One region of the Blastococcus jejuensis genome, then DNA from elsewhere that is predicted to be linked to it. Evidence: riboswitches for the same ligand, from Rfam matches in the RefSeq annotation. Region 1 holds a riboswitch; each other region holds the start of a gene.

Evidence for each region. A riboswitch is a leader RNA that binds a small molecule or an ion and turns the genes downstream of it on or off. The one in region 1 is predicted to bind cyclic di-AMP.
Region 2: it holds a riboswitch for cyclic di-AMP, as region 1 does, so the genes downstream of both, ABD644_RS06425 (aggregation-promoting factor C-terminal-like domain-containing protein) here and ABD644_RS07990 (M23 family metallopeptidase) in region 1, are expected to answer to the same signal.
Region 3: it holds a riboswitch for cyclic di-AMP, as region 1 does, so the genes downstream of both, ABD644_RS10230 (VldE C-terminal domain-containing protein) here and ABD644_RS07990 (M23 family metallopeptidase) in region 1, are expected to answer to the same signal.

What each region holds. Positions count from the first base shown of each region.
Region 1 covers NZ_BAAAVV010000003.1:187,306-190,542, forward strand. Annotated here, with positions in the region: gene ABD644_RS07985 (M23 family metallopeptidase) at 17-658, shown strand; gene ABD644_RS07990 (M23 family metallopeptidase) at 675-1,562, opposite strand; cyclic di-AMP (ydaO/yuaA leader) riboswitch at 1,576-1,728, opposite strand; gene ABD644_RS07995 (multicopper oxidase family protein) at 2,128-3,237, shown strand, end outside.
Region 2 covers NZ_BAAAVV010000002.1:568,798-572,034, reverse strand. Annotated here, with positions in the region: gene ABD644_RS06430 (ArsR/SmtB family transcription factor) at 1-357, opposite strand, end outside; gene ABD644_RS06425 (aggregation-promoting factor C-terminal-like domain-containing protein) at 525-1,289, opposite strand; cyclic di-AMP (ydaO/yuaA leader) riboswitch at 1,376-1,528, opposite strand; gene ABD644_RS06420 (class I SAM-dependent methyltransferase) at 1,655-2,296, opposite strand; gene ABD644_RS06415 (SDR family NAD(P)-dependent oxidoreductase) at 2,301-3,149, opposite strand; gene ABD644_RS06410 (flavin-containing monooxygenase) at 3,149-3,237, opposite strand, start outside.
Region 3 covers NZ_BAAAVV010000004.1:131,068-134,304, reverse strand. Annotated here, with positions in the region: gene metH (methionine synthase) at 1-1,687, shown strand, start outside; cyclic di-AMP (ydaO/yuaA leader) riboswitch at 1,800-1,943, shown strand; gene ABD644_RS10230 (VldE C-terminal domain-containing protein) at 1,986-2,876, shown strand; gene ABD644_RS10225 (HAD family hydrolase) at 2,984-3,237, shown strand, end outside.

The DNA of each region.
Region 1 (3,237 bases):
GCAGCCACCGCCCTCCATGGCGGGGAAAGGGCCGGCACTCCTGACCGCCGCCGTCGTCGGCGCCGCACTGATGAGCCTGTGGCCGCAGTCCGCGCCGACCACGGAAAACAGGTCGGTGCTCGCGGCCACGCACGGGCTCGGTCTTGATGGGGGCGCCAGCTTCGCCGAGGAGACCGATCCCCGACGGGACGTCGCACTGATGGCGGCGGCATCGCGCCTCGAGGACGTCCGCGTCACCCGGGCCGCCCGGGAGGCTGAAGAAGCACAGCGGCGAACGCTGCCTTTAGGCGGCACCCTCACCACCGCCTTCGCCATGCGGTGGGGCGAGATGCACTGGGGCGTGGACATCGCCGCACCGATGATGACGCCGGAGTACGCGGCGGCCGCAGGCACCGTCCTGCGTGCCGGCCCCGCCAGCGGCTACGGGAACGTCATCTACATCCAGCATCTCAACGGCGACGTCACCGTCTACGGCCACATGGAGCAGGTGCTCGTGGAGGCCGGCCAGGAGGTCGAAAGCGGTCAACTGATCGCTCGCGTGGGCTCACGGGGGTTCTCGACCGGCCCTCACCTCCACTTCGAGGTCTGGGCGGGCGGGCTCGACGGTCGGCGGGTCGACCCGCTCGACTGGCTCGCCGAACAGGGAATCACCCTCTGACGGCGCGCGGCGGGGATCAGACGTCGACGCCCCGTTCACGCAGGTAAGCCAGCGGATCGACCGGATCCCCCCCGAGTCCTCCCAGTCGCACCTCGAAGTGCAGATGCGGCCCGGTGGACTGGCCGCGATTCCCGACCAATGCGATGGTCTCGCCGGCCTGGACGACCTGTCCGGCCGATACGAGGATCTCCTCCATGTGGCCGTACACGGTGACGTCACCGTTCTCGTGCTGGATGTAGACCGCCTGCCCGAATCCTGAGGCCGGGCCGGCCTCCAGGACGATTCCGTCCATCGCGGCGTACTCGGGCGTCAACATCGGCGCGGCAAGGTCCACTCCGCCGTGCAGCGTGCCCCAGCGCGGCCCGAACGGACTCGTGAGTCGGGCGCCGTCGATCGGCATCACCGCCTCGGCATCGGCTGGGCCACTCGCCGCTGCCCGGGCCGCCTCAGCGGCCGCGGCCGCCTCGGCCGCTGCTTGCGCTTCGGCCTGCGCGCGAGCCGCTGCGGCGGCCTCCTCAGCCCGCGCTTGGGCGTCGGCGGCCGCCGCTTGCTCGGCTTCGCGCTGGGCACGGCTGGCCGTTAGCTGCTCGAGAACAGTCCGCTGCTCGGCGGGTGTGGCGGCATCGACGCCGAGGGCGTCGGCCACGCTCGTCGTCCGGGCAACCGAACCCGTACTGGCTGTTGCCGCAGCCGACGGCTCCCCCGCCAGGAGGACGGCCAAGCTGAACGCCCCGGCGGTCGTGGCCGTCAGCAGCATCACCGACCCGGCGTGGGCGCCGACTCGAGGGCGGTCGACGCGAAGCGGCGCTCGATTTCGCCGGGCCCAGGAGGTCGCGCGGGGCTTGTGGTTTCCGATGTTCGCGGCGTCGTCGTCCGCGAAAGCAGCTTGATTCAGCGTCGCCACAGGGGGCGGCTCTCCGTTCCTTCCTCACCGCCTACCGAGTTAGCTGACGGGTTCGGGCCGGAAGATGCCCTACCTGCGCTCGGTGCACGCAGGATTCACCCCAGAGGATCCATGGGTCCCCGGTCCGCCACGGTGTCTCCCGTGGACGGTTCGGCGGTGTCCGATCGAGGTCCTCGGTCGAGGAACGGGGCTCGGCGGACAAGAAGCGACAGTACTACGATTCGACTTAGTTGACAGTTGTGCTTGTGAACCCTCCGGCGCTGAGTGCCGGGGATCCCGGCGTCAGCCCCGCTCGCCAGGCGGCCGGCTACCCCGACCACAACGGATCGGTTCGAGGCCGCGCGACACCGAGCGGTGACAGGCAGAGCCGCTGCAGCCAAGACCGGTCGGGCGCGGCCACGACCTGGCAATGGGTGCGCCGGTATCGAGCAGGGCGCCGGTCGCAGCGTCTACTATTTAGGATAGTAGGAGTGCGGCCGGCCGGGACCGGCACAGAGGTACGCAACCGCCAGTCCGAGCGGCGAGCAACGGCTTCACACATGCCGTCGATCCAAGGAGTTCAGACGTGTCCGATCCGACTGCGGGCCCTGCGATGGCATCACCGCGCCTCAGCCGGCGACGCTTCCTCCAACTCGGCGCGGCCGGCGGTCTCGTGGTAGGTGGCGGCCTCGCCGGCCTCCAGTTCGTTGGCGAGGACACCCCCTCCCCGATCGGGCCCCGCTCACCAGCGGTCGCCCAAGCAGAGGCCGCACGCACGTCGACCGGGCGTGCCGTTCAACGCCGATTGCGGGTTGCTCCGGCGACGCTCGACCTGGGTGGAACGACCGTGCAGACCTGGGCCTTCGACGAAACAGTCCCTGGCCCCGAGATCCGGGCCAACGTGGGTGATGAACTGCACGTGCACGTGCGCAACAGCCTACCCGATCCGACGACCATCCACTGGCACGGCGTGGCGCTACGCAACGACATGGACGGAGTCCCTGGGCTCACTCAGGCAGCCGTCGAGCCGGGAAGCGTCTTCGACTACTCCTTCGTCCTCCCCCATCCGGGAACCTATTTCTTCCATCCGCACGTCGGCGTCCAGCTCGACACGGCACTGTATGCGCCCCTCATCGTCGAGGATCCCGCTGAATCCGGGAACTACGACGAGGAGGCCGTGCTCGTCCTCGACGATTGGACCGATGGCCTTGGCGACTCTCCCACCGACGTCTTGGCGATGTTGAAGCGCAACGGCATGGAGATGGGCGGCATGGAGATGGGCGGCATGGAGATGGGCGGCATGGAAGCCGATCCCGAGGCGCCGTTGGGCGAGGACACCGGGGACGTCGCCTATCCCGCGCACCTGCTGAACGGACGATTGCCCTCTGCTCCGGTGACGGTCGGGTCTCGGCCGGGACGACGAATCCGCCTCCGCCTCATCAACGCCGGCAGCGACACCGCCTACCGCTTCGCCGTCGGGGGCCATCGGTTGACCGTGACTCACGCCGACGGATTCCCGGTCCGACCCGTCGAGGTCGACACCCTGATCCTCGGGATGGGCGAGCGCTACGACGTCGTCATCACGGCGGGCGACGGATCATTCCCGATCGTCGCCGTCCCCGAAGGCAAGCCAGACCCGGCCGCCTCGGGGGTCCTGCGGACCGGGTCCGGCACGGTCCCGCCTCCGGACGTCCGC
Region 2 (3,237 bases), on a different contig from region 1:
GGCCGACGCGACGGCGTCGTCGGCGTCGTCGAGGGCGGCGAGCAGCGCCTGGCCGTCGCGCAGGTTCCGGCTCAGCAGGCGGCGGGCGACCCCGAGCAGCTCGGCGGTCTGCTGGTCGCGCAGCGCGCAGATCACGTTGCTGCGCACCCGGCGGCTGTCGACGATCCCGGCGCGGCGGAGCACCGAGACCTGCTGGGAGAGGTGCGAGAGCTCGAGGCCGGTCGCCTCGGCCAGCTCGCCGACCGTGTGCTCGCGCTCGGCCAGCAGCTCGAGCACGCGGACCCGGGCCGGATGGGCGAGCGCCTTGAACAGATCGGCCTTGGCCTCCGCGATGGGCCGGCCGGGGGTGAAGGGCACACTCCGACTCTAATGGCTTGATGAACCCGTCAACTCGTCAATCCGCTGTGACTCCGCTCGCAGACGCGACGACCCCGCTCGCAGACGCGACGACCCCGCTCGCAGACGCGACGACCCCCCCGGTCCGCGGACCGGGGGCGTCGTCGTGCGTGGTTCTGGGGGGCGGCTCAGTACCAGTTGTTGGCCTGCGAGTGCCCCCAGGCACTGCAGGGCGAGCCGTACCGCTGCTCGATGTAGATCAGCCCGGCGTCGATCTGCCGGTAGCCGTCGGAGGTTTTGGCGATCCCCGTGCCGGCCCAGGTGGAGTCGAGGAACTGCGGGATCCCGTACGCGGTGCTCGTCGGGTTCTGCGCGTTCGGGTTCCAGCCGCTCTCCTTGCCCCACAGGCTCTCCAGGCAGGAGAACTGGTTGGCGTCGCCACCGAGCTGCGCGAGCGCGTAGTCCTGGAAGGAGCCGGCCGGAGCGGTCGCGGCCGGCGCGGCCTCCGCCGCCGCGGCCTCCTCGGCCGCGGCCCGGGCGGCTTCCTCGGCGGCCACGCGCGCGGCCTCCTCGGCGGCGGCCTGCTCGGCCGCGAGCCGCTGCTGCTCGGCCAGGTCGGCGGCGGCCTGGGCCTGCGCGGCCGCGGTCTGCTCGGCACTGCGCTCGGCCCGGCTGGCCGCGAGCTGCCCGAGCGAGTGGGCGGCGTCCTCGCCGATGACGGCCGAGCCGGCGTCGGTGCCGCCCCCGCCCTGGATGCCGAGCTGCTCGGCGATGCTGACCGACTCCAGCTGCGCGCCGTCGGCCTGGGCGGCGGGCTCGCCGGAGGCGAGCACGTTGACCATCAGCGCGCCGGCGGCGGCGACGCTGAGGTAGAGCGCGGGACGACGGGCGGTGTTCGGCGGGCGACGGTGCGCTCCGGTACCGCGCTCACTGCGGGCATGCGGACGGATCATGGTGCGGAGGTTCATGGGGTGGGACGACTCCGAGGGCGTCAGGGCGCGACAGGACGGCATGCCAGGCAGGCAGTGCCCCTGCGACGCGTTCTTCCGTGTAGCCGCCTACCGAGTTAGCTGACGGGTTCGGGCGGGAAGCAGCCCTACCGGCCCCGAGCTGACGCTCGCGGGCTGGATTCACCCCAGTACTGCGGTGGGTCCCCGGCTCGCCTTCCCCGGAGGGTCGGCGACTCAGCGGCGTCCAGCGCGGATCTCCCCGGGTGGGGACACGACGACCGGCCGGACCGCCCCAACGTAACCGCCGTTACCGCACCGTGACAATCGAAACGTCGAATTCCCGGCGTGACGAGGATCGCGTCGGTGCGTCAGGGCAGCCGCCACACCGTCGTCCGGCGCACGAGCGGGCCTTCGGTGTCGGGGACGTCGTACGTGGCCGCGGCGACCAGCCCCTCGCGCGGGACGTAGGGCCGCCCCGGGTCCCCGAGGAGGACCACGGCCCCGCCGAGCCAGGCGCGCCCCAGGAACGGCAGCACGCGCTCGGTCATCGCCCGGTCGTAGCAGACGTCACCGGCCAGGATGACGTCCACGTCCGGCGGTTCCGCGTCGAGGACGTCGCCCACGACGGCGATCGGGGCGACCCCGTTGGCCTCTGCGTTCACCGCGACCGCGGTGGCGCTGTAGGGGTCGGGATCGCTGGCGAGCACCGCGCGGGCGCCGGCCAGCGCCGCGGCCACGGCGACGAGGCCGCTGCCCGCCCCGAGGTCGAGCACGCTGCGCCCGGCCACCACCTCGGGGTGGTCGAGGACGTAGCGGGCCAGCGCCTGGCCGCCGGGCCAGGCGGCGGCCCAGAAGGGGGGTTCCTCGGCCGGCCCCACCTGCTCGCTCTCCATCGCCTCCCACAGCGCGACGACGTCGGCGGCGACGTGCAGCCGGACCTCCGGCACGAGAGCGGACCGCTCGAGCCGGGTGTACCGGCGGACGAAGTCGGCGGGAACGTGGCTCGACACCTGCTCAGTCTCGCGCGGGAGGGCCGACCTGCCGGCCGGCACGTCGCGCGATCAGCCGCCAGTAGGAGCCGGGCAGCAGCCGGACCAGCACGTCGGGGACCTTGGCGCTCCATCCGATCAGCAGCCGCGGGCGGCGCCGCTCGATCGCCGCCACGATCTGGGCCGCCGCCTTCTCCGGGGGCATCGTCAGCAGCTTGGCGAACTGCGCGCGCCCCTGCTCGTACTCCTCGGCCGACACCCCCGAGCCGACGCGGACGGTCTCGGCGATCCGCGTCTTGATGCCGCCGGGGTGGACGACGGTGACGCCGACGCCGTTCTCGGCGAGCTCGTGCCGCAGCGCCTCGCTGAATCCCCGGACGGCGAACTTGCTCGCCGCGTACGCCGCCTGCCCGGGCGGGGCGAAGATCCCGAAGATGCTCGACACGTTCACCAGGTGCGACCCGGGACGGGCCTTCAGCGCCGGCAGGAACGCGCGGGTCAGCGTGACGACGGCGCGGAAGTTGATCGACATCAGCCAGTCGAACTCGTCGGCGGTCACCTGGTCGAACCGGCCGCCGAGCGCCACGCCCGCGTTGTTGACCAGCAGGGTCACGTCGGGGTGCGCCGCAGCGAGGTCGGCCGCCACCCGGACCGTGGCGTCGTCGTCGGCCAGGTCGACGACGGTGGTGGCGACGGCGAGCGACGGGTGCGCCGCCCGGATCCGGCCGGCAACGGCGGCCAGCCGCTCGGCGTCCCGGTCGAGCAGCACCAGGTCGCTGCCGCGCGTCGCCAGCTGCTCGGCCAGCGCCTCGCCGATGCCGCTGGCCGCGCCGGTGACCACGGCCGTGCCGCCCCCGAAGCGGTAGGGGCCCATCAGGCGGCCCGCCGGGCCGGCGCCGCCGCGCGCTGGAAGGTCATGCCCTCGTCGTCGAGCGGGCCACGGCGCATGAGGGCGACGTCGC
Region 3 (3,237 bases), on a different contig from region 1:
GCTGATGGCCGGCATGAACGTCGTCGGCGACCTGTTCGGCGCCGGGAAGATGTTCCTGCCGCAGGTGGTGAAGTCCGCCCGCGTCATGAAGAAGGCCGTCGCCTACCTGATCCCGTTCATCGAGGCGGAGAAGCGCCCCGGCGACGCCGAGCGCGCCATCGGCAAGGTCGTCATGGCCACCGTCAAGGGCGACGTCCACGACATCGGGAAGAACATCGTCGGCGTCGTCCTGCAGTGCAACAACTACGAGGTCGTCGACCTCGGCGTGATGGTGCCCGCCCAGCGCATCCTGGACGCCGCCAAGGAGGAGGGCGCCGACATCATCGGGCTCTCCGGCCTCATCACGCCGTCCCTGGACGAGATGGTGAACCTCGCGTCGGAGATGGAACGCCAGGGCTTCGACATCCCGCTGCTCATCGGCGGGGCCACCACCTCGCGGGCGCACACCGCGGTGAAGGTCGCGCAGAAGTACCACGGCCCGGTGATCTGGGTGAAGGACGCCTCCCGGTCGGTGCCGGTGGTCGCGGCCCTGCTGTCCGACGAGCAACGCCCGAAGCTGCTGGCCGAGACCGACGCCGAGTACGAGACGCTGCGGGAGCGGCACGCCGCCCGCCAGGACACGCGCACGATGCTCCCGCTCGCCGCCGCGCGCGCCGCCGCACCGGAGATCGAGTGGAGCAGCTACCACCCGCCCCGGCCGAGGATGCTGCTGCAGCAGGCGATGGACGTGTGCGCGGGGCCCTCGTGCGACCACCTGCACCACGTGGCGACGCAGTTCGTCCGCAGCTTCCCCGACTACCCGCTGGAGGAGCTGCGGCACTACATCGACTGGCAGCCGTTCTTCACCACCTGGGAGATGCGCGGCCGGTTCCCCGACATCCTGCACAACCCGGCGTCCGGTGAGGCCGCCCGCCGGCTGTACGAGGACGCGCAGCAGATGCTCGACCAGATCATCGCGGGCCGGTGGCTGCGGGCCAGCGGTGTGTTCGGCCTGTTCCCGGCCAACCAGGTGCCCGGCGACGACATCGAGGTCTACACCGACGAGTCCCGCCGCACCGTGCTCACGACCCTGCACCAGCTGCGGCAGCAGACCGAGGGCCGCGACGGCTCGGCCCGCAAGTCCCTCGCCGACTTCGTCGCGCCCAAGGAGACCGGCCTCCGCGACTACGTGGGCGCCTTCGCCGTCACGGCGGGCCTGGGTGCGGGGGAGCGGGTCGCCGCGTTCAGGAAGGCCAACGACGACTACAGCGCGATCCTGCTCGAGTCGCTGGCCGACCGGCTGGCCGAGGCGTTCGCCGAACGCCTGCACGAGCGCGTGCGCAAGGAGTTCTGGGCCTACGCGCCCGACGAGCACCTCGACAACGACGCGCTGATCGCCGAGAAGTACCACGGCATCCGGCCCGCACCGGGCTACCCCGCCTGCCCCGAGCACACCGAGAAGCGGACCATCTGGGAGCTGCTCGACGTCGAGGCCCGCACCGGGATCGAGCTCACCGAGAGCATGGCCATGTGGCCGGGCGCGGCGGTCAGCGGGTTGTACTTCTCGCACCCCCAGGCGCGCTACTTCGTGCTGGGGCGGCTCGGGCGCGACCAGGTCGAGGACTACGCCCGCCGCAAGGGCTGGACGGTCGACGAGGCCGAGAGGTGGCTCTCGCCCAACCTCGGCTACCGCACCGAGGACGAGTGACCTCGTCCACATCTGGCAGAGGATCACAGTTCGGTAACGCGGATTCGTAGTACGTTGGCCTGCGTCCGCCGGGCCCCGCTCCTCGATCGAGGACCTCGGCCGGACACCGCCGAACTGCGCGCGGCCGAGCGTCGCGAGCAGACCGGGGACCCATGGTTCCTCTGGGGTGAATCCTGCGCGCGCGTGCGCGTGCCAGGTAGGGCAACTTCCGGCCCGAACCCGTCAGCTAACTCGGTAGGCGGCTAGGGAAGAACGGAGAGCCGCCCCTGTGGCGTCCCTGAACCTGCGCTTGCGCTCCATGACCACCCGCTCCATCTCCACCCGATCCACGGCCACCGAGGGCCGGCCCGCCGACGAGCATTCCGACGGCGCACCGCTCGACCTCATCGCCCGACCCGACGGTCGCCGGCACGGCGCCCCGCACTCCCGGGTGGCCTACGCCCTGGGGATCTCGGCTGTGTGCACGCTGGCCTTCGTCGACCTGGTGGCGGCGGGCCCGGCGGCGACCGCCACGGCCAGCTCCCAGTCGCCGTCCGTCGCCGTCGCCGACGCGCTGGGCATCGACGGCACCGGCGTCGACCAGCCGTCGACGGCGGACTCCGAGTTCCTCGGACAGCTCGCCGCGAGCCGGGCCGAGCGCGACGCGGACCAGGCGGCGGCGGCCGCGTCCCAGGCCCAGGCCGAGCAGGCAGCGGCGGAGGCGCAGGCCGCGGCGGAGGCCCAGGCGGCAGCCGAAGCCGCCGCGGCCGAGGCAGCAGCGGCCGAGGCAGCCGCGGCCGAGTCCGAGGCAGCGGCAGCGCCCGCGGCCAGTTCCAGCGGGACGGCGGCCACCGCCGTCGCGCGGATCTCCAACAGTGCCGGGCCGGTGCGACCGCAGGCGCAGGCCGCCGCGGACGCGGTGGTCTCGAACGTGCCCGGTGCCGCCGGCATCACCATCGGCGGCACCCGCGCCAGCGCCGCCGACCCCGGCGGTCACCCCTCCGGGCTGGCCCTGGACTACATGTGCAGCCCGTCCCTGGGCGACGCGATCGCCCAGTACCACATCGACCACTGGGACGAGCTGGGCGTGGAGTACATCATCTGGCAGCAGCGGATGCTGAGCTCGCCCGGCGGCTCCTGGCAGCCGATGGAGAACCGCGGCAGCGCGACGGCCAACCACATGGACCACGTGCACGTGAACTACCGCTGACCACCCGTCGTGACCTTGGCCACGCGCCAAGGCCCTGACCAGCGGTTCTCCGGGCCGTGGCCGCGTCGGCCACGGCCCGGGCCATCCTGCGGTGGGACGATGGCCGGGTGGAGGCAGTGCTGTTCGACATGGACGGAACCCTGGTCGAGACCGAGCAGCACTGGGGGACGGCGCTGCACGAGTTCGCCCGGCGCCTCGGCGGCCGGCTCTCCGACGAGGCTCGCGCAGCCACCGTCGGCACGAGCATGCGGACGTCGATGACCCTGCTCCACGACGACCTCGGCCTCGAGGTCACGGACGACCAGTTGCTCGTCGCCGCCCGCTGGGTCGAGGGCCGGGCCGCGGAGCTGCTGGCGGGGGA